Regions from separate parts of the Kineococcus esterisolvens genome, predicted to be linked through region 1. Evidence: riboswitches for the same ligand, from Rfam matches in the RefSeq annotation. Region 1 holds a riboswitch; each other region holds the start of a gene.
The links. Region 1 has a riboswitch for S-adenosylmethionine ahead of ACRYR8_RS01365 (ABC transporter ATP-binding protein). Riboswitches for the same ligand answer to the same signal wherever they lie in the genome.

Region 1 (3,979 bases):
CTGCCCGGCCCGTCGGGCACGATCGCGGTGACGGCGCTGCCCGCCCACCACGACGGCGGGCGCACCCTGGGGCGGGTGACCGGCGCGCCCGTGGACTCGCTGGCGGTCGGTCACCTGGTGCGGCTGCCCCGGGTGTTCCCCGATCGCGAGCGGGCCGACGGCGGGCCGGACCTGCTGCTGTGGGCGCTGGGCGACACCGGTCCCTTCGACGGCCTGGCCGCTGCCGTGCTGGCCGCCGCCGGGCGGCGCCCGGACGTGGCCCTGGTGCCGGTGGGCGGGTGGTGGCGCACGCTGGGCCCGCACCACCTGGACCCGGAGGAGGCGGCCGCGGAGGTGAACGCGGTGGGCCCGGCCGTGGCGGTGCCGGTGCACTGGGGCACGCTCGCGCCGCTGGGCCTGGCCCGGGCCATGGGGGACCGGTGGACCGCCCCCGGGCGGCGGTTCGCGCGGGCGGTCGCGGCCGGTGGCGCCTCCACGGCGGTGCTGCTGACGCCCGGCGGTGCGCTCGACCTGGACGGCGCGGGGGTGGCGCGGCCGCCCGCGGCCCGCTGACCGGCGGGTGGGCCGGCAGCGCCGGCCGGTGCGTTCACGTCGCCGCCAGCGCGGGCAGGCCCAGGGCGAGGAACCGTGCCGAGCGCCCGAGGAGGCAGCAGACGGTGAACAGGGGCACCGGGGTCCGGCGCAGGCCCGCCGCGATGCTCGTCACCGCCAGCGGGGGGACGCCCGTGGTCGCGCTCAGCAGCACGACCGGGCCCGCCCAGCGGCCCGAGTCCAGCGCTGCCAGGCAGCGTTCGCCCCAGCGGCGCACCGCCCGGCCGGCGCGCGCCCACCACGCCGTGCGCGGTGGCGGGGCTCCTGCACCGGGGGGTTCGGCGCCCGCGGGTGCCCCGCCGGTGCGCACCCGGCTGCGCGGGTGGTGCAGCAGGCCCACCAGCCGGTGGGCGCCGTGGCGCGCGGCGACCATCAGCGCCACCTTGCCGAGCGTCTGGCCCAGAGCCACGCCGAGGACCACGGGGACGGCCGTGCGCGGCCTGCCGACGGCGGCGGCGAGCACCACCGCCTCGGCGTTGACGACCGGCAGGACGGCCGAGACGGCTCCCACGGCGATCGCGGCGAGGACCTCCAGCGCGGCACCGGTGCCGCTCAGGTCCTCCACGGGCGCGTCACCGCGGAGCCCGGCTCAGACGGGCCACCCGGACGGCCGAGAGGCACTTGACGGTCAGCACGGCCACGGCGAGCGCCGTCGCGGGACCCTCGAGGCCCAGGACGAGGCAGGCCACCACGCCGGAGGTGTTCAGCGCCTTCGCCGGCTTCGACCAGTTCCACAGCCAGACCCGCCGGTCGACGAGGTGGAAGTGGTTGGGGCTGACCAGCGGCCAGCGCAGGAAGGCCAGCGACAGCAGGCAGTCCACGACCATGAACTGCAGCAGGAAGACCGCTGCGGGCACGGCGATCGAAGGGTGCCAGCCGAGGTAGGTCGTCAGCAGCACGGCGGTGCAGGCGCGGTCGCCGAGGATGTCCAGCACCGCCCCCTGGCGCGTCTCCTGGTCCATCAGGCGGGCCACGGCGCCGTCGAGCACGTCGCCCACCCAGTACACCAGGTACGCCACCAGCAGCAGCACCGCCGAACCGGTGGCGGCCGCTGCGCACCCGAGCGCCACCGCGACCGCGGTGCGCACCGCGGTGATCGCGTTCGCGGCCGTCGTCCACGGTTCCGCGACGCCCGGCGCCGCGGTGCGGGGGGCGGGGTGGGGGACTGTCCGGGGGAGCATGGCTCCCTCACCGTAGTGGCGCAGTCGCGCCCCGGGGTGGATTCGCCCGTCCCCCTCTCGGGGGCCGCCCGTTTTGACAGGTGCGGGGAGCCTCGCGTTTGATGTCGCCACCATCCAGAGCGGCCGAGAGACCTGGCTCGACGACGCCGCAGCAACCTCCTTCAGCTCCCTGGCCGGAGCCGCGGGTGCGGTGCTCACGCCAGGAACGATGGAGGAGCAGTGTCGGCCGTACCCACGCGCCCCGTGCCACGTCCCGTCCCGGCGGCCCCCGCTGCCGAGCGCGTGGAGGCCGCCGGCGTCTCCCTGCGCGGGGTCGGGCGCTCGTTCAGCACCGCCGGCGGGACGCACGACGTCCTGGCCGGCGTGGACGTGGACGTGGCGCCCGGCAGCACCGTCGCCCTGCTGGGCGCCTCCGGCAGCGGCAAGTCCACGCTCCTGCGCCTGGTGGCCGGGCTGGACGACCCCACGGCCGGCACCGTCGAGGTCGGTGGTGAGGCGGTGCGCGGCGTGGGCACGCGCACCGCTGTCGTCTTCCAGGAACCGCGCCTGCTGCCGTGGCGGGACCTGGCCGGCAACGTGGCCCTCGGGCTGCCGCTGGGCACCTCCCGGGCGGAGGGGCGCGCGCAGGTGCTGCACTGGCTGGAGACCGTGGGCCTGGCGGGGTTCGCCGGTCACCGCCCGCGCCGCGTCTCCGGGGGCATGGCTCAGCGCGCCGCCCTGGCACGGGCCCTGGTGCGCCGCCCCGGGGTCCTGCTGCTGGACGAGCCGTTCGCCGCGCTGGACGCCCTGACCCGCCTGAAGATGCAGGACCTCCTGGACGACGTGCAGCGCGGTACCGGCGCCACCGTCCTGTTCGTCACCCACGACGTCGACGAGGCGCTGCACCTGGCCGACCGGGTGCTGGTCCTGGGCACGAGCGAGGACCGCACCGGCGCCCACGTCGTGCGCGACCTGGCCGTGGGCCCGCCGCGCCCGCGCGACCGCGGCGACGCCGAGCTGGCTCACCTGCGCGTGGAGCTGCTCGAGCTGCTGGGCGTGCCGCGCACGCACGCCTGACCGGTCCGCCGGTCCTGCCGGAACCCCGCGAGCCCGGGGCACGGCACCACTGAACCCCCGCAGAACACCTCCGTCCCCGCGCCCGTCCGCGGGCGACCCTGCCCCTGGAGCGACCCTTGTCCCACTTCCCCCGTCCCCTCGCGCGCCGCACCGCCCTCGGCGCCCTCCTCGGCGGCGTCGCCCTCGGCGCGGCCGGCTGCGTGCAGGGCGAGTCCTCCTCCGGCACCACCGCGGCTGCCGGGAGCGGTGGTGGCGACACCGTCCGGCTGGACTACGCGTACTACAACCCGCTGAGCCTGGTGGTGCGCCAGCAGCGGATCCTGGAGGACGCGGGGCTGACCGTGCAGTGGGAGCAGTCGCTGGGCAGCAACAAGGCGAACGAGTTCCTGCGCAACGACAACCTCGACCTGGCCTCCACCGCCGGTTCCGCCGTGCTGCAGGCCCGTTCCAACGGCCTGGCCGTCAAGACCGTCGACGTCTACTCCCAGCCGGAGTGGACCGCCCTGGTCGTCGGGCCCGACTCGACGGTGAGCGACGTGGCGGGCCTGCGCGGCAAGCGGATCGCCGCCACCAGCGGCACCGACCCGTACTTCTTCCTGCGCCAGGCCCTGGACCAGGCGGGGCTGGCTGCCTCCGACGTGGAGATCGTCAACCTGCAGCACCCGGACGGCCGCGCCGCCCTGGAGCGCGGTGACGTGGACGCCTGGGCGGGCCTGGACCCGAACATGGCCGCCACGCAGCTGCAGAACGGCTCGCGGCTGCTGTACCGGAACGTGGACTTCAACACCTACGGCGTGCTCAACGCCCGCGAGGAGTTCATCGAGAACTCCCCGGAACTGGTCCAGCAGGTCGTCGACGCCTACGAGCAGGCGCGTGCGTGGGCGCTGGCGAACCCGGAGGACCTCGTGGCGCTGTACGCCGAGCAGGCCCAGCTGGACCCGCAGGTCGCCTCGCTGGTGCTCACCGAGCGCACCGGCCTGGACATCGACCCGGTGCCCGGCGATGCGCAGCGCACCGTGCTGGAGGGCGTCGTCCCGCTGATGGCGGCCAACGCCGACGTCCGCTCGGAGGAGGAGGCGCTCACGGCCCTCGACGGGCTGTTCGCGCCGCAGTTCGCCGAGCAGGCGGCGGGGTCGTCCTCGTGAGCGTGA
Region 2 (3,979 bases), on a different contig from region 1:
AGGGGCATCCGGCGAGCGCGGTGACGATGCCGATGGGCAGCTCCTGCGGCGCCAGCAGGGTGCGGGCCAGCAGGTCGGCGGCCACGAGGAACGCCGCGCCCAGCAGGGCGGCGGCGGGCACCGACCAGCGGTGCGCGCCGCCCACCAGGCGCCGGGCCACGTGCGGCACCACCAGGCCGACGAAGCCGATCGTCCCGGAGGCGGCCACCAGCACCCCCACGCACAGCGAGACCACGGCCAGCAGCACCGTGCGGAACGCCGCGGGGGACACGCCCAGGCCGCGCGCGGTCTCGTCGCCCATCGCGAGGGCGTCCAGCCGCGGCCCCCACGCGGTGAGCAGGGTGACGGTGGCGGCGACCACGACGAGCACGGCCGCCAGGGGCGCGCCCCACGCGGCCAGGCCCAGCGAGCCCAGCAGCCAGAACACCACCGAGCGGGCGCCCTCGGCCGATCCGGAGGCGAAGACGAGGAAGCTGGTGGCCGCGTGCAGTGCGTAGCCGACCGCGACGCCCGACAGCAGCAGCCGGGCCGAGGTGACCTGCCCCGCGCTGCGCGCCACGGCGTACACGAGCACCGAGGCGGCCAGCGCACCGGTGAAGGCGCTGCCGGACAGCGCGTGCTCGCCCCAGCCGGCGCCGGCGCCCAGCAGCAGCGCCGCCGCGGCGCCCGTGGAGGCGCCGGAGCTGACGCCCAGCAGCTGCGGGTCGGCCAGCGGGTTGCGCACCATGGCCTGCAGGGCCGCCCCGCACACCGCCAGCCCGGCGCCCACGGCCAGGCCCAGCAGCACCCGCGGCAGCCGCACGTCCCACACGACGGCCTCCACGACCGGGTCGGGCACCACTGCCGGGGAGCGGGTCCCGGGCAGGTGGTGGGCCACCACGCGCAGGACGTCGGCGGGCTCGACGGCCGCCGCGCCCACGGCCGCGCCCGCCAGCGCGGCGGCGACGGTCAGCGCGGCGAGCGCGGTGAGTGCGACGGCGCCGCGCCGCCCCCGCGCGCGGCGGCCCAGCGGGTCGCGCGGCAGCGGGGGGGACGATCGGGCCGGTGCACCGGTTGCCGGCACGGGGGACCTCCTGCGGGCGTCGACCGGTGGGGCTTGTTGCAACTTACTCGCGACAAGCCCCGGTGGCCGTACCGGTCCCCGCGGACGGCGGGCAAGCGGGCACGACCGGGCACGACCGGAAGGGACCGGAAGGGACCGGAAGGGACCGGACACGTTTTGACCTCCGATCCGGCACCTCGTTACCATTGCTCCCGGCATCGAGCGTCAGCGACAAGCCCTGGCTGGCTGACCGGCAACCCTCGTCCGCGGTGGGGTGCTCCAGGTGAAAGCCCGGCGGGACGGAGCGTCCCGCAAGCGTGTGGCCGTGCCGTCACGGAGGTGGCGGGAACGGCCTGGCCGAGCAGGAGGCAACCCGTCGTGAGCCCGCGCGCCACGTCCCCCTCGTGTCCCCGGGGCGGCGCCGCCACCCGCGGCTGACCGCCCCGCCCACGCCGCCCGCCCGTCCGGGTGCCGGCGGCGGACCGATCCCGCACCACCCCTCACGAGGAGCCCGTCGTGTCCAGCGCCACCCCGCCCGCCCTGCCCGACAAGCCGCAGCGCAGCAAGCTGCCGATCCTCATCGGCGCCGCCGTCGTCGTGGTCGTCGCCGTCGTCATCGCGCTCGTCGTGCGCAACACCGGTGAGGACACCACCACCACCGCCGCCGGCGGCGAGACCGTCCGCATCGGCGTGACCGACCAGGCCGAGCCGTACTGGAACACCTACGTCGACCTGGCGCAGGAGCGCCTCGGCGTCGACGTCGAGCTGGTGAACTTCTCCGACTACAGCCTGCCGAACCCGGCGCTGAGCCAGGGCGAGGTCGACCTCAACCAGTTCCAGCACACCCAGTACCTCGCGAACTACAACGTCACCGCGGGCGACGACCTGCAGCCCGTCGGCTCCACCGCCGTGTACCCGCTGCCGCTGTACTCCACCGAGCACGACGACCCGTCGCAGTTCCCGCAGGGCGCGAAGATCGCCATCCCCGACGACGCGATCAACGAGGCGCGCGCGCTGCTCGTTCTCCAGGACGCCGGCCTGCTGACCCTGGCCGGTGGCGGCTCCGCGTTCTCCACCGTCGCGGACGTGGAGACCTCCACGGTCGAGGTCGTCCCGCTGGACGCCTCCCAGACCGCCGGTGCCCTGCAGAGCGGTTCCGTGGCCGGCGCCGTGGTGAACAACAACTACGCCACCAGCGCCGGACTGCCGGTCGACGCCGTCGTCCACCAGGACGACCCGGAGAGCGAGTCCGCCGTGCCCTACGTGAACCTCTTCGTCTCCCGCGCCGAGGACACCGGGAACCAGACCTACCTCGACCTCGCCGAGCTCATCCACGACCCCGCCGTGCAGGAGGAGTTCGTCAAGAGCTACCCGCAGGCCGTCGTCCGCGACGTCGACGCCGCCACCCTGCAGGAGCAGCTGGTGGACGTCGAGGAGGACGCGCGGGCGGCGCAGGGCTGAGATGGCCGACCCCATCGTGCGCCTGCAGGGCGTCACCAAGCGGTACGAGCGCTCCGGGAAGGTCGTCACCGCCGTCGACGACGTCAGCCTCGACGTGCACGCCGGCGAGGTCCTCGCCGTCATCGGGTACTCCGGGGCCGGCAAGTCCACGCTCGTGCGGCTGGTGAACGCCCTGGAGGCGCCCACGTCCGGGACGGTCACCGTCGCCGGGCGGGAGCTGACGCGACTGCCCGAGAAGCAGTTGCGGGCCGCGCGCCGGGAGATCGGCATGATCTTTCAGCAGTTCAACCTGTTCCGCTCCCGCACCGTCGCCGGGAACGTCGCCTACCCGCTGAAGGTGGCCGGCGTGGACAAGGCGCAGCGCGAGGCGCGGGTGGCGGAGCTGCTGGACTTCGTCGGCCTGCTGGAACGCGCCCACGCCCACCCGGAGCAGCTGTCCGGCGGGCAGAAGCAGCGCGTCGGCATCGCCCGCGCGCTCGCGACGAACCCGCCGCTGCTGCTGGCCGACGAGGCCACCAGCGCGCTGGACCCGGAGACCACCACCGAGGTCCTCTCGCTGCTGCGGCGGGTCAACCGCGAGCTGGGCGTGACGATCGTCGTCATCACCCACGAGATGGACGCGGTGCGGCAGATCGCCGACCGGGTGGCGGTCATGGAAGCCGGCCGCGTCGTCGAGGTCGGCGACGTCTACGACGTGTTCTCCGACCCGCAGACCCCGCCGGCGCAGCGGTTCGTGCGCAGCGTCCTGCACGACCGGCCCACCCCCGAGCAGCTGGCGCGCCTGCGCGACCACCACTCCGGTCGCCTCGTCACCGTGCGGATCACCGACGAGCCGGGCCTGCAGAAGCGCATCGACGACGCGTTCACCACCGCCGGGGTGCGCACCGAGCTCGTGCACGGCGGCGTGGGGGAGCTGCGCGAGCGGCGCATCGGTTCCCTGACCTACGAGGCCACCGGTCCGGACGGGGCGGTGGACGCGGCCCTCGCCGCGCTGCGCGACGCGGGCATCACCGCCGAGGAGGAGGTCTGACGTGGAGGGCTTCACCCGGACGTTCGACGTCTACCTCGATTCCATCGGCGAGACGCTGTTCATGGCGCTGGTCTCGATGGTCGCCTCCGGCGTCCTCGGCCTGGCGCTCGGCATCGCCCTGTACGCCACCCGCCCCGGGAACCTGCTCGGCAACCGGGTCGTGTTCGGCGTCCTCGGCGTCGTGGTGAACATCGTGCGCCCCGTCCCGTTCGTCATCTTCCTCGCGGCGGTGACACCGCTGCAGATCGCGGTGCTCGGCACCACCATCGGCACGGGGGCGGTGACGTTCGCCATCGCGCTGGCCGCGGCGTTCGCGGTCTCGCGCATCGTGGAGCAGAGCCTCGTCGGGGTGGACCCGGGCGTGGTGGAGGCCGCGCGCGCCACCGGCGCCTCCCGGCTGGGGATCCTCTTCGGGGTCGTCGTCCCCGAGGGCCTGGGGCCGCTCG
Region 3 (3,979 bases), on a different contig from region 1:
GACCGCCATGAGGGGGTCGTTGACGGGGACCTGCGCGGCGGCGCGCACCGCCGCGTCGCGCGAGCCGCCGTGCACGTCGTACACGCCCAGGACGTCGGCCAGGAACAGCGCGTCGAAACCCCCGCGCTCCAGCAGCTGCGCCAGGTCGGTCCAGTACCGGAGGGTGCGGTACTCGGCGCTGCGGTCCTCCGGACGCGCCCACAACCCGGCGGCCTGGTGGCCGACGCAGGCCATGGCGAAGGCGTTCAAGCGCAGCGGTGCGGTGCTCACGGGGTGGAGTTCTCCGGGGTCGGGACGGTGGCGTCCAGGGGGCGGTGGGCGGTCTCCGGGGACGCGGCGGCCGAGAGGGCGGTCAGCACCGCCAGCAGGCTGAGGTACCCGGCGACCAGCCAGGGCGAGCCGCCGCCCAGGGCCAGCAGCGACGCGGCGATCAGCGGGGTCAGCCCACCACCGAGGACCGCGCCGATGGAGTAACCCAGCGAGGCGCCGCTGTAGCGGGTGCGGGCGGGGAACTGCTCGGCGAAGAACGCGCCCTGCGAGCCGTACATGCTGTCGTGGCCGAGGTTGACGGCGACGACGACGGCGCCGACGATCAGCAACGTCGAGCCGGTGTCCAGCAGCCAGAACGCCGGCACCGTGAAGACCGCGGTGAGCACCGCGCCGAACAGGTACACCGGGCGGCGGCCGAACCGGTCGGAGGCCAGTCCCCACAGCGGAGTGGCGGCCAGGCTCAGCACCGAGGCGACGAGCACGGCGAGCAGGCCGACGTCCCCGCCGTCGTCGCGGACCTGCTCGGTGAGGTAGTTCAGGGCGAACACCGTGTACAGGACGTACCCGCCGTTCTGGCCCAGCCGCATCCCGGTGGTCAGCAGCACGCCCCGGGCGTCCTCGCGCAGCACGTCGACGACCGGGCGGCGGGCGACGGCGCCCTCGCGCCGCAACTCGGCGAACACCGGCGAGTCGGCCACCTTCAGGCGGATGACCAGGCCGACGACGACGAGCACGGCGCTGGCCAGGAACGGCACCCGCCAGCCCCAGGACAGGAACTGCTCGGGCGTGGTGAGGGTCCGGGTCAGCCAGAAACCCCCGCTCGCCAGCACCATCCCGGCCGCCGACCCCATCTGCGGCACGGCCCCGAACAGGCCGCGGCGTCCCGGCGGGGCGTGCTCGACCGCCAGCAGCACCGCGCCGCCCCACTCGCCGCCGGCGGAGAACCCCTGCAGCAGGCGGGCGGTCACGAGGAGCACGGGTGCCGCGACGCCGATCGAGGCGTACGTGGGCAGCAGGCCGATGAGGGCCGTCGAGGCGCCCATCAGCAGCAGGGAGGCGACCAGGACCTTCTTGCGCCCCAGACGGTCCCCGAGGTGCCCGGCGACCGCACCGCCCAGCGGCCGCGCCACGAAACCCACCGCGTAGGTGGCGAAGGCGGCGATGACGCCCACGGCGCCGTCGACCTGCGGGAAGAACAGCGGGGCGAACACCAGGGCGGCCGCCGTGCCGTAGAGGTAGTAGTCGTACCACTCGATCGTGGTGCCGACGAAGCTGCCGAGCGCAGCGCGACGGCGCAGGACGCGCTCGTCGACGTTCGAGGGCACGAGGACACGGGCAGAGCTCACCGGGACTCCCATCGGTCCTGGCGGAAGCACCTTCCCCGAGGGGTGGTTGCTGCGGCGTCGTCGAGCCAGGTCTCTCGGCCGCTCTGGATGGTCGTCCGGAAACCTAGGGCACGACGACGCCCGCGCGCAAACCAGCGCGGTTCAGGAGCGGCGGCGGCGGATCTCGTCGCTCAGCGCGGGCAGGACCTCGGTGAGGTCGCCGACGATCCCGTAGTCGGCGAACTCGAAGATCGGCGCGTCGGGGTCGCTGTTGACGGCCACGACGGTCACCGAGGCGGCCATCCCGCCGCGGTGGTGCACCGCGCCGGAGACGCCCGCGCCGACGTACAGGCGCGGGCTGATGGTGACGCCGGTCTGCCCGACCTGGGCCTCGTGCCCGATCCAGCCCTCGTCGGTGGCCACGCGGGTGGCGCCCACGGCGCCGCCGAGGACGTCGGCGAGCTCCTCCACGAGCGAGAAGTCGCCCTCCACGCCGCGACCGCCGACGACGACGACCTCCGCCTCGGCCAGCGCCGGGCGGTCGGAGGTGGGCCGGGGCTCGCGGGAGTGGACGGTGACCGCGCGGGCCGCGGCGGAGGCGGCCACGCGGTGCTCCACGACGTCCAGGGCACCGGCGCCGTCCACCGGGGCGGCCTGCACGGCGTTCGGGGCCAGCGCCACGACCCCGAAGGGGGCGGTGACGGCGCAGCGGGTGGTCCAGGTGCCGGCCAGGACGGTCTTGCCGGCGACGAAGCGGCCGTCGGCGCCGAGCTCGAGGGCACCGGCGCCGGTGACGACGCCCGCGCCGGTGCGCCCGGCCAGGCGGGCGGCGACCTCCTTGCCCTCGAAGGTGGACGCGACCAGCAGCAGCGGGGCGTCCACCTCGGCGCGCACGGCCTCGAGGGCGTCCACGACGGAGGCGGTGAGGCGGTCGTCGGCACCCTCGACGAGGACGTGGTGCAGCACGGCGGCACCGTGCGCGGCGACGGCGGCGCGCGCCTCCTCGCCCGGGGCCGCGCCGACCCACACGGCGTGCACCCGCGCGCCCGGCACGTCGCGGGCCAGGGTCAGCAGCTCCAGGGCGGTGGGGCGCAGCCGCCCGTCGCCGTGGTCGAGCAGGACGAGGAGGTTCACGCGAAACCCTTCCGCACCAGGTAGTCCACGAGGGCCGGCACCGTCTCGGCGCCGCCGGTCACCAGCACGCGGTCGCCGCGCTCGGGGCGCGGTGCGGCCTCCAGGACGCGCGTGGCGGAGCCGTCGAGCCCGACGGTGGCGGGGTCGACGCCGAGGTCGGCCAGCGAGAGCACCGCGACCGGCTTCTTGCGCGCGGCGAGGATGCCCCTGAAGTCGGGGAAGCGGGCGCGGAACGCCTGGTCGGTCACCGACAGCACCGCCGGCGCGGGGGCGCTGAGCACCTCGACGTCGGTGGAGGTCTCCCGGCGCACCCGCACGGTGCCGCCCTCGACGGTGATCTCGTCGGCGAGGGTGAGCTGCGGCCAGTCCAGCAGCGCGGCCAGGGCCGCGGGCACCAGCGAGGTGAGCCCGTCCAGGCCCGCCATGCCGGCCACGACCACGTCGACGGGCCGCTCGGCGTGCAGGTGCCGCACGGCCGCCGCCAGGACCCGGGCGGTGGCGATCGCGTCCGAGCCGGCGATCGCGTCGTCGCGCACGTGCACCGCACCGGTGGCGCCCATCGCCAGCCCGCGGCGCAGCGCCTCCACGGCCGCCGCGGGACCGGCGGTCAGGACGGTCACCTCGTGGGGCTGCTCCCCCTCGGCGACCGGCTGCGCCTCGACGAGGCGCAGCGCGGCCTCCAGGGCGTCCTCGTCGAGCTCGTTGAGGGTGTCGTCCTCGCCGCCTCGGGCCAGCAGCCCGTCCTCGCGGAAGGAGCGGGCCGACTGGACGTCGGGGACGTGCTTGACGCAGACGACGACGCGCACTCAGGCCTCCCGGGCGGCGGCCTCGGCGAGCACCTCGCGCGAGTACCGGATCATGTCCTCGCGGGAGACGACCTTGACGCGCTCGCGCCCGTGCGGCGCACCCAGCGCCCGCTCGTAGGCGTCCAGGAGCTCCCAGTCGTTCCACGTCAGCACGTCCACGCCCTTGCCGGTCAGCAGGTCCAGCACGGCCTGCGGGTCCGCCTCGGGAGCGGGCGTGAAGGACGCCGCGTCGGAGACGAGGTGGCGGACCGTCTCGGAGGCGTCGGACTTGGTGTGCCCGATGAGGCCGACGGGGCCGCGCTTGATCCAGCCGGTGCAGTAGACGCCGGGCAGGTGCTCGCCCTCGGGACTCAGCACGCGGCCCTCGTGGTTGGAGATGACGCCCTTGAGCTCGTCGAACGGCACGCCCGGCAGCGGGGAACCGAAGTAGCCCACCGCGCGGTA
Region 4 (3,979 bases), on a different contig from region 1:
TGCACCTGGACCTGCGCGGGCGGACGGTCGTCGTCGCCGGCGGCGGTCCGCCCGCCGCCCGCTGCAGCCGCGAACTGGCCGCGGCGGGCGCCGACGTCCTCGTCGTCGCCGCGCTCCTGTGCGAGGAGCTGCGCGAGGAGCACGGCAGCGGACGGGTGCGCTGGCGCGAGGGCACCCTGCGCGCCGGTGACCTGGACGGGGCCTGGCTCGTGCACGCCGCCACCGGCGACCCGCGCGAGGACGCCGCCGCCGCCTCGCTGGCCGAGGCGCGGCGGCTGTGGTGCGTGCAGGCGGGGACCCCCGGCGCGGGTACCGCCGCCGAACCGGCCGTCGTGCGCCGCGACGACGTCGTGGTCTCGGTGAGCGCGGGCGCGGACACCGGACGGGCCAGGGCGCTGGCCGTCCACCTCGGGCAGCGGATCGACTCGGGCGCGGCACCGCTGCGCCGGCACCGCCGCACCCGCGGACGCGTCGTGCTCGTCGGCGGCGGCCCCGGCGAGCCGGAGCTGCTCACCCTGCGGGGACGGCGCCGCCTGGCGGAGGCCGACGTGGTGGTGGTGGACCGCCTCGCCCCCACCGCCGTCCTCGCCGAGCTCGACCCGGACGTCGAGGTCGTCGACGTGGGCAAGACCTCCGGGAACCACCCGGTGCCGCAGGAGGAGATCAACCGGGTCCTGGTGGACGCCGCCCTGGCCGGGCGCACCGTCGTGCGCCTGAAGGGCGGCGACCCCTACGTGCTGGGCCGCGGCGGCGAGGAGGTGCTGGCCTGCCGCGCCGCCGGCGTCGACGTCGAGGTGGTGCCAGGCGTCACCAGCGCCTTCGCGGTGCCCGCCGCGGCGGGGATCCCCGTGACGCACCGCGGGGCTGCGCGCTGCGTCACGGTCCTGTCCGGCCACGAGGACCTCGACGGCGACGACCTGGGCGCGCTCGCCCGCCTCGCCGGGACCCTCGTGGTCCTCATGGGCGTCGCGGCGCTGGACCGGCTCGCCGCCGACCTGCTGGCCGCCGGCCGCGACCCGGCGACCCCGGTCGCCGTCGTGCAGGACGGCTGGAGCCCCCACCAGCGCACCACCACCGCACCGCTGGCCGACATCGCCCGGGTGGCCCGCGAGGCCGGCGTGCGGGCACCGGCCGTCGTCGTCGTCGGCGAGGTCGTCACGGCGCTGGGACCCACCGGGCCCTGAGCGTTCCCGAGCCGCCCCGGACGCGGGAGGACGGCCCCTGCGGGGTCCGGCGGCACGAGGCCGCGGGACCCGCAGGGGCCGTCGCGGGGTTCCCGGAGGGCTCAGCGCTCGCCGGGCTCGGGACCCACGACGATGGGCGCGCGCACCGCGTTGCCCCACTCCGTCCAACTGCCGTCGTAGTTGCGGACGTCCTCCAGCCCCAGCAGGTGCGTCAGCACGAACCACGTGTGGCTGGACCGCTCACCGATGCGGCAGTAGGTGATGGTCTGCGTGGTGGGGGTCAGGCCCGCACCGGCGAAGTAGATCTCCTCCAGCGCCGCGCGGTCCTTGAAGGTGCCGTCCTCGGCGGCCGCCTTCGCCCACGGAACGCTCGCCGCGCCGGCGATGTGACCGCCGCGCAGCGTGCCCTCCTGCGGGTAGTCGGGCATGTGGGTGCGCTCGCCCGTGTACTCCGGCGCCGAGCGCACGTCCACGAGGCCGCCACGGTGCTCGCGCACGTCGGGCGCGAACGCCCGCACGCGACTGTCGTCGCGCTCCACCACGGGGTACTCGGTGCGCTGGCGCTGCGGCACCTCGGTGGTCAGCTCACGTCCCTCGGCGGCCCACTTGGCGCGACCGCCGTCCAGCAGCCGCACGTCCTCGTGGCCGAACAGGGTGAACACCCACAGCGCGTACGCGGCCCACCAGTTGCTCTTGTCGCCGTACAGCACGATGGTGTCGTCGCGGCTGATCCCCTTGGCGGAGAGCAGTTCCGCGAACGCCGCGCCGTCCAGGTAGTCGCGGGTCACCGGGTCGTTGAGCTCGGTGTGCCAGTCCACCTTCACCGCGCCGGGAACGTGACCGGTCTCGTACAGCAGGACGTCCTCGTCGCTCTCGACGACGACCAGGCCCTCCCGGCCCAGGTTCTCGGCGAGCCAGGCGGTGCTCACCAGCTTCTCCGGGTGGGCGTAACCGGCGAACTTCTCGTCGGTGGTGTCGGCGGGCACCGCGGTGGACGTGGGGGTCGACATGCGTTCTCTCTCCAGGGCGTGACGTGGGGCTTCCGGCCGCCGTGCAGCGGCCGGGCGGGTGGGGGTGCTCCCGCCGGAGCGGCCTCGTGGAGGCCGTCGGCCGGGGCACCGGCGGGCGGGGGGGGGGGGGGGGGGGGGGGGGGGCCCCGCGGCCGGGCGGCGGGGGGGCGCGCGGCGGGCCGGGCCCGGGGGGGGGGGGGCCCCCGCCGCCGCCCCCCCGCCCCCCCCCGCGGTCCGGCCGGGTTCCGCAGCGGTCAGCGACAGGCCGCGGAACCGCGCCGGCACAGGTCGATGTGCCGGCGGGAGTGCAGTTCGGTGGTGCGGTCCTGAGTCATGCCGTGCCCTCCATCGGTCCTGGCGGAAGCACCCACGCCCTGCGGGAGGGGGGTTGCTGCGGCGTCGTCGAGCCAGGTCTCTCGGCCGCTCTGGATGGTCGTGGGCCACACCGTGCCCGTTGCGCAGGCACGCTGTCAACCTCCTCGTGCTCCGACCCGGCGGAGCGACCCGCCGCTCCCGCGGTGCTCAACCGGCGGCGCTCACGTCCTGCGTCACCTCGAGGACCCGGCAGGCCACCGCCCCGGTGACCCCGCTGCCCCGCACCGCGACCGTGACGGTCTGCCCCGGGGCGAGGCCCGCCACGTCGGTGCGCCCCTCCCCGAGGGTGGCGTCGGCGGCGTCCACCCACTCCACCGCGACCGACAGGCTGCGCGTGCGTTCCGCGGTGCCGGTGACCGACACGGTCGCGGTGGCCGTCCCGGACGCGCCCGCCTCGCCGCAGGAGAGCACCTCGACGCCCTCGGGGGACCCGGAGGGGCGCGTGCCCGCCGCTCCCCCGGCGACCGGCCCCGCCGTCCCCCCGGGGGGCTCCTGCGCCTGCTGGACCACGTCCCCGCGTGCCTCGACCGTGACGGCCACCACCGCGGCGACGGCGCCCGCGGACAGCACCAGCCCCGCACGGGCCGCCCGGGAGGTGCGCGCGCGCCGCAGGGCAGCGGCGGCGACGAGGAGGCCCAGCACCGCCAGGACCAGGGCGAGCACGTGCAGCCGCGGCACGAACGCGACCAGGGCACCCGCCACGGCCAGGACCACGGAGGCCAGGGCGGCGCCGCGCGCGCGGCCGTCGGTGGGTGGTGCCGATCGCGGGGTCGTGGTCACGGTGCGTCCCGGGGCTCGTCGTCGTGCTCCTGGCCCTCCCAGGGTAGGCACTGCGGCGACGGACACCACCCGGGCGGGCGGGAGTGCGGGGAACGACGGAGGGGCTGGTCCCTCACGGGACCAGCCCCTCCGTCGATGACCTGCGCGAACGCCGGTCGGGCTGACAGGATTTGAACCTGCGACCCCTTGACCCCCAGTCAAGTGCGCTACCAAGCTGCGCCACAGCCCGATGGCCCGCTCCCCGTTTCCGGGTGGCGAACCGGGGTAAACCCTACATCACTTCCGGCGCTTCTCCCGCACCCGCACGCTCAGCTCGATCGGGGTGCCGGCGAAGCCGAACTCCTCGCGCAGGCGGCGCTCCAGGAACCGGCGGTACCCCGCCTCCAGGAAGCCGCTCGCGAACACCACGAAGCGCGGCGGGCGCGTGGAGGCCTGGGTGCCGAACAGGATGCGCGGCTGCTTGCCGCCGCGCACCGGGTGCGGCTGAGCGGCCACGACCTGGCCCAGGAAGCTGTTCAGGCGCCCCGTGGGCACGCGGGTGTCCCAGGACTGCAGAGCGGTGTCCAGGGCCGGCACGAGCTTCTCCAGGTGCCTGCCGGTCTGCGCGGAGACGTTGACGCGCAGCGCCCA

Region 2: another riboswitch for S-adenosylmethionine. It lies ahead of ACRYR8_RS18605 (MetQ/NlpA family ABC transporter substrate-binding protein); the one in region 1 lies ahead of ACRYR8_RS01365 (ABC transporter ATP-binding protein).
Region 3: another riboswitch for S-adenosylmethionine. It lies ahead of ACRYR8_RS01875 (MFS transporter); the one in region 1 lies ahead of ACRYR8_RS01365 (ABC transporter ATP-binding protein).
Region 4: another riboswitch for S-adenosylmethionine. It lies ahead of ACRYR8_RS00505 (sulfurtransferase); the one in region 1 lies ahead of ACRYR8_RS01365 (ABC transporter ATP-binding protein).

The regions. Positions count from the first base shown of each region.
Region 1 is NZ_JBJLRI010000002.1:71,573-75,551, reverse strand. Features, by position in the region: gene ACRYR8_RS01380 (MBL fold metallo-hydrolase) at 1-552, shown strand, start outside; gene ACRYR8_RS01375 (hypothetical protein) at 587-1,156, opposite strand; gene ACRYR8_RS01370 (CDP-alcohol phosphatidyltransferase family protein) at 1,164-1,772, opposite strand; SAM riboswitch class I at 1,880-1,987, shown strand; gene ACRYR8_RS01365 (ABC transporter ATP-binding protein) at 2,016-2,828, shown strand; gene ACRYR8_RS01360 (aliphatic sulfonate ABC transporter substrate-binding protein) at 2,945-3,973, shown strand; gene ACRYR8_RS01355 (ABC transporter permease) at 3,970-3,979, shown strand, end outside.
Region 2 is NZ_JBJLRI010000082.1:11,623-15,601, forward strand. Features, by position in the region: gene ACRYR8_RS18600 (FecCD family ABC transporter permease) at 1-1,063, opposite strand, end outside; SAM riboswitch class IV at 1,257-1,366, shown strand; gene ACRYR8_RS18605 (MetQ/NlpA family ABC transporter substrate-binding protein) at 1,559-2,503, shown strand; gene ACRYR8_RS18610 (methionine ABC transporter ATP-binding protein) at 2,505-3,533, shown strand; gene ACRYR8_RS18615 (methionine ABC transporter permease) at 3,595-3,979, shown strand, end outside.
Region 3 is NZ_JBJLRI010000003.1:16,502-20,480, forward strand. Features, by position in the region: gene ACRYR8_RS01870 (LLM class flavin-dependent oxidoreductase) at 1-270, opposite strand, end outside; gene ACRYR8_RS01875 (MFS transporter) at 267-1,616, opposite strand; SAM riboswitch class I at 1,622-1,710, opposite strand; gene ACRYR8_RS01880 (electron transfer flavoprotein subunit alpha/FixB family protein) at 1,758-2,729, opposite strand; gene ACRYR8_RS01885 (electron transfer flavoprotein subunit beta/FixA family protein) at 2,726-3,535, opposite strand; gene ACRYR8_RS01890 (FAD-dependent oxidoreductase) at 3,536-3,979, opposite strand, start outside.
Region 4 is NZ_JBJLRI010000001.1:110,127-114,105, forward strand. Features, by position in the region: gene cobA (uroporphyrinogen-III C-methyltransferase) at 1-1,184, shown strand, start outside; gene ACRYR8_RS00505 (sulfurtransferase) at 1,286-2,194, opposite strand; SAM riboswitch class I at 2,537-2,630, opposite strand; gene ACRYR8_RS00510 (FxLYD domain-containing protein) at 2,717-3,349, opposite strand; tRNA gene ACRYR8_RS00515 (tRNA-Pro) at 3,505-3,578, opposite strand; gene der (ribosome biogenesis GTPase Der) at 3,626-3,979, opposite strand, start outside.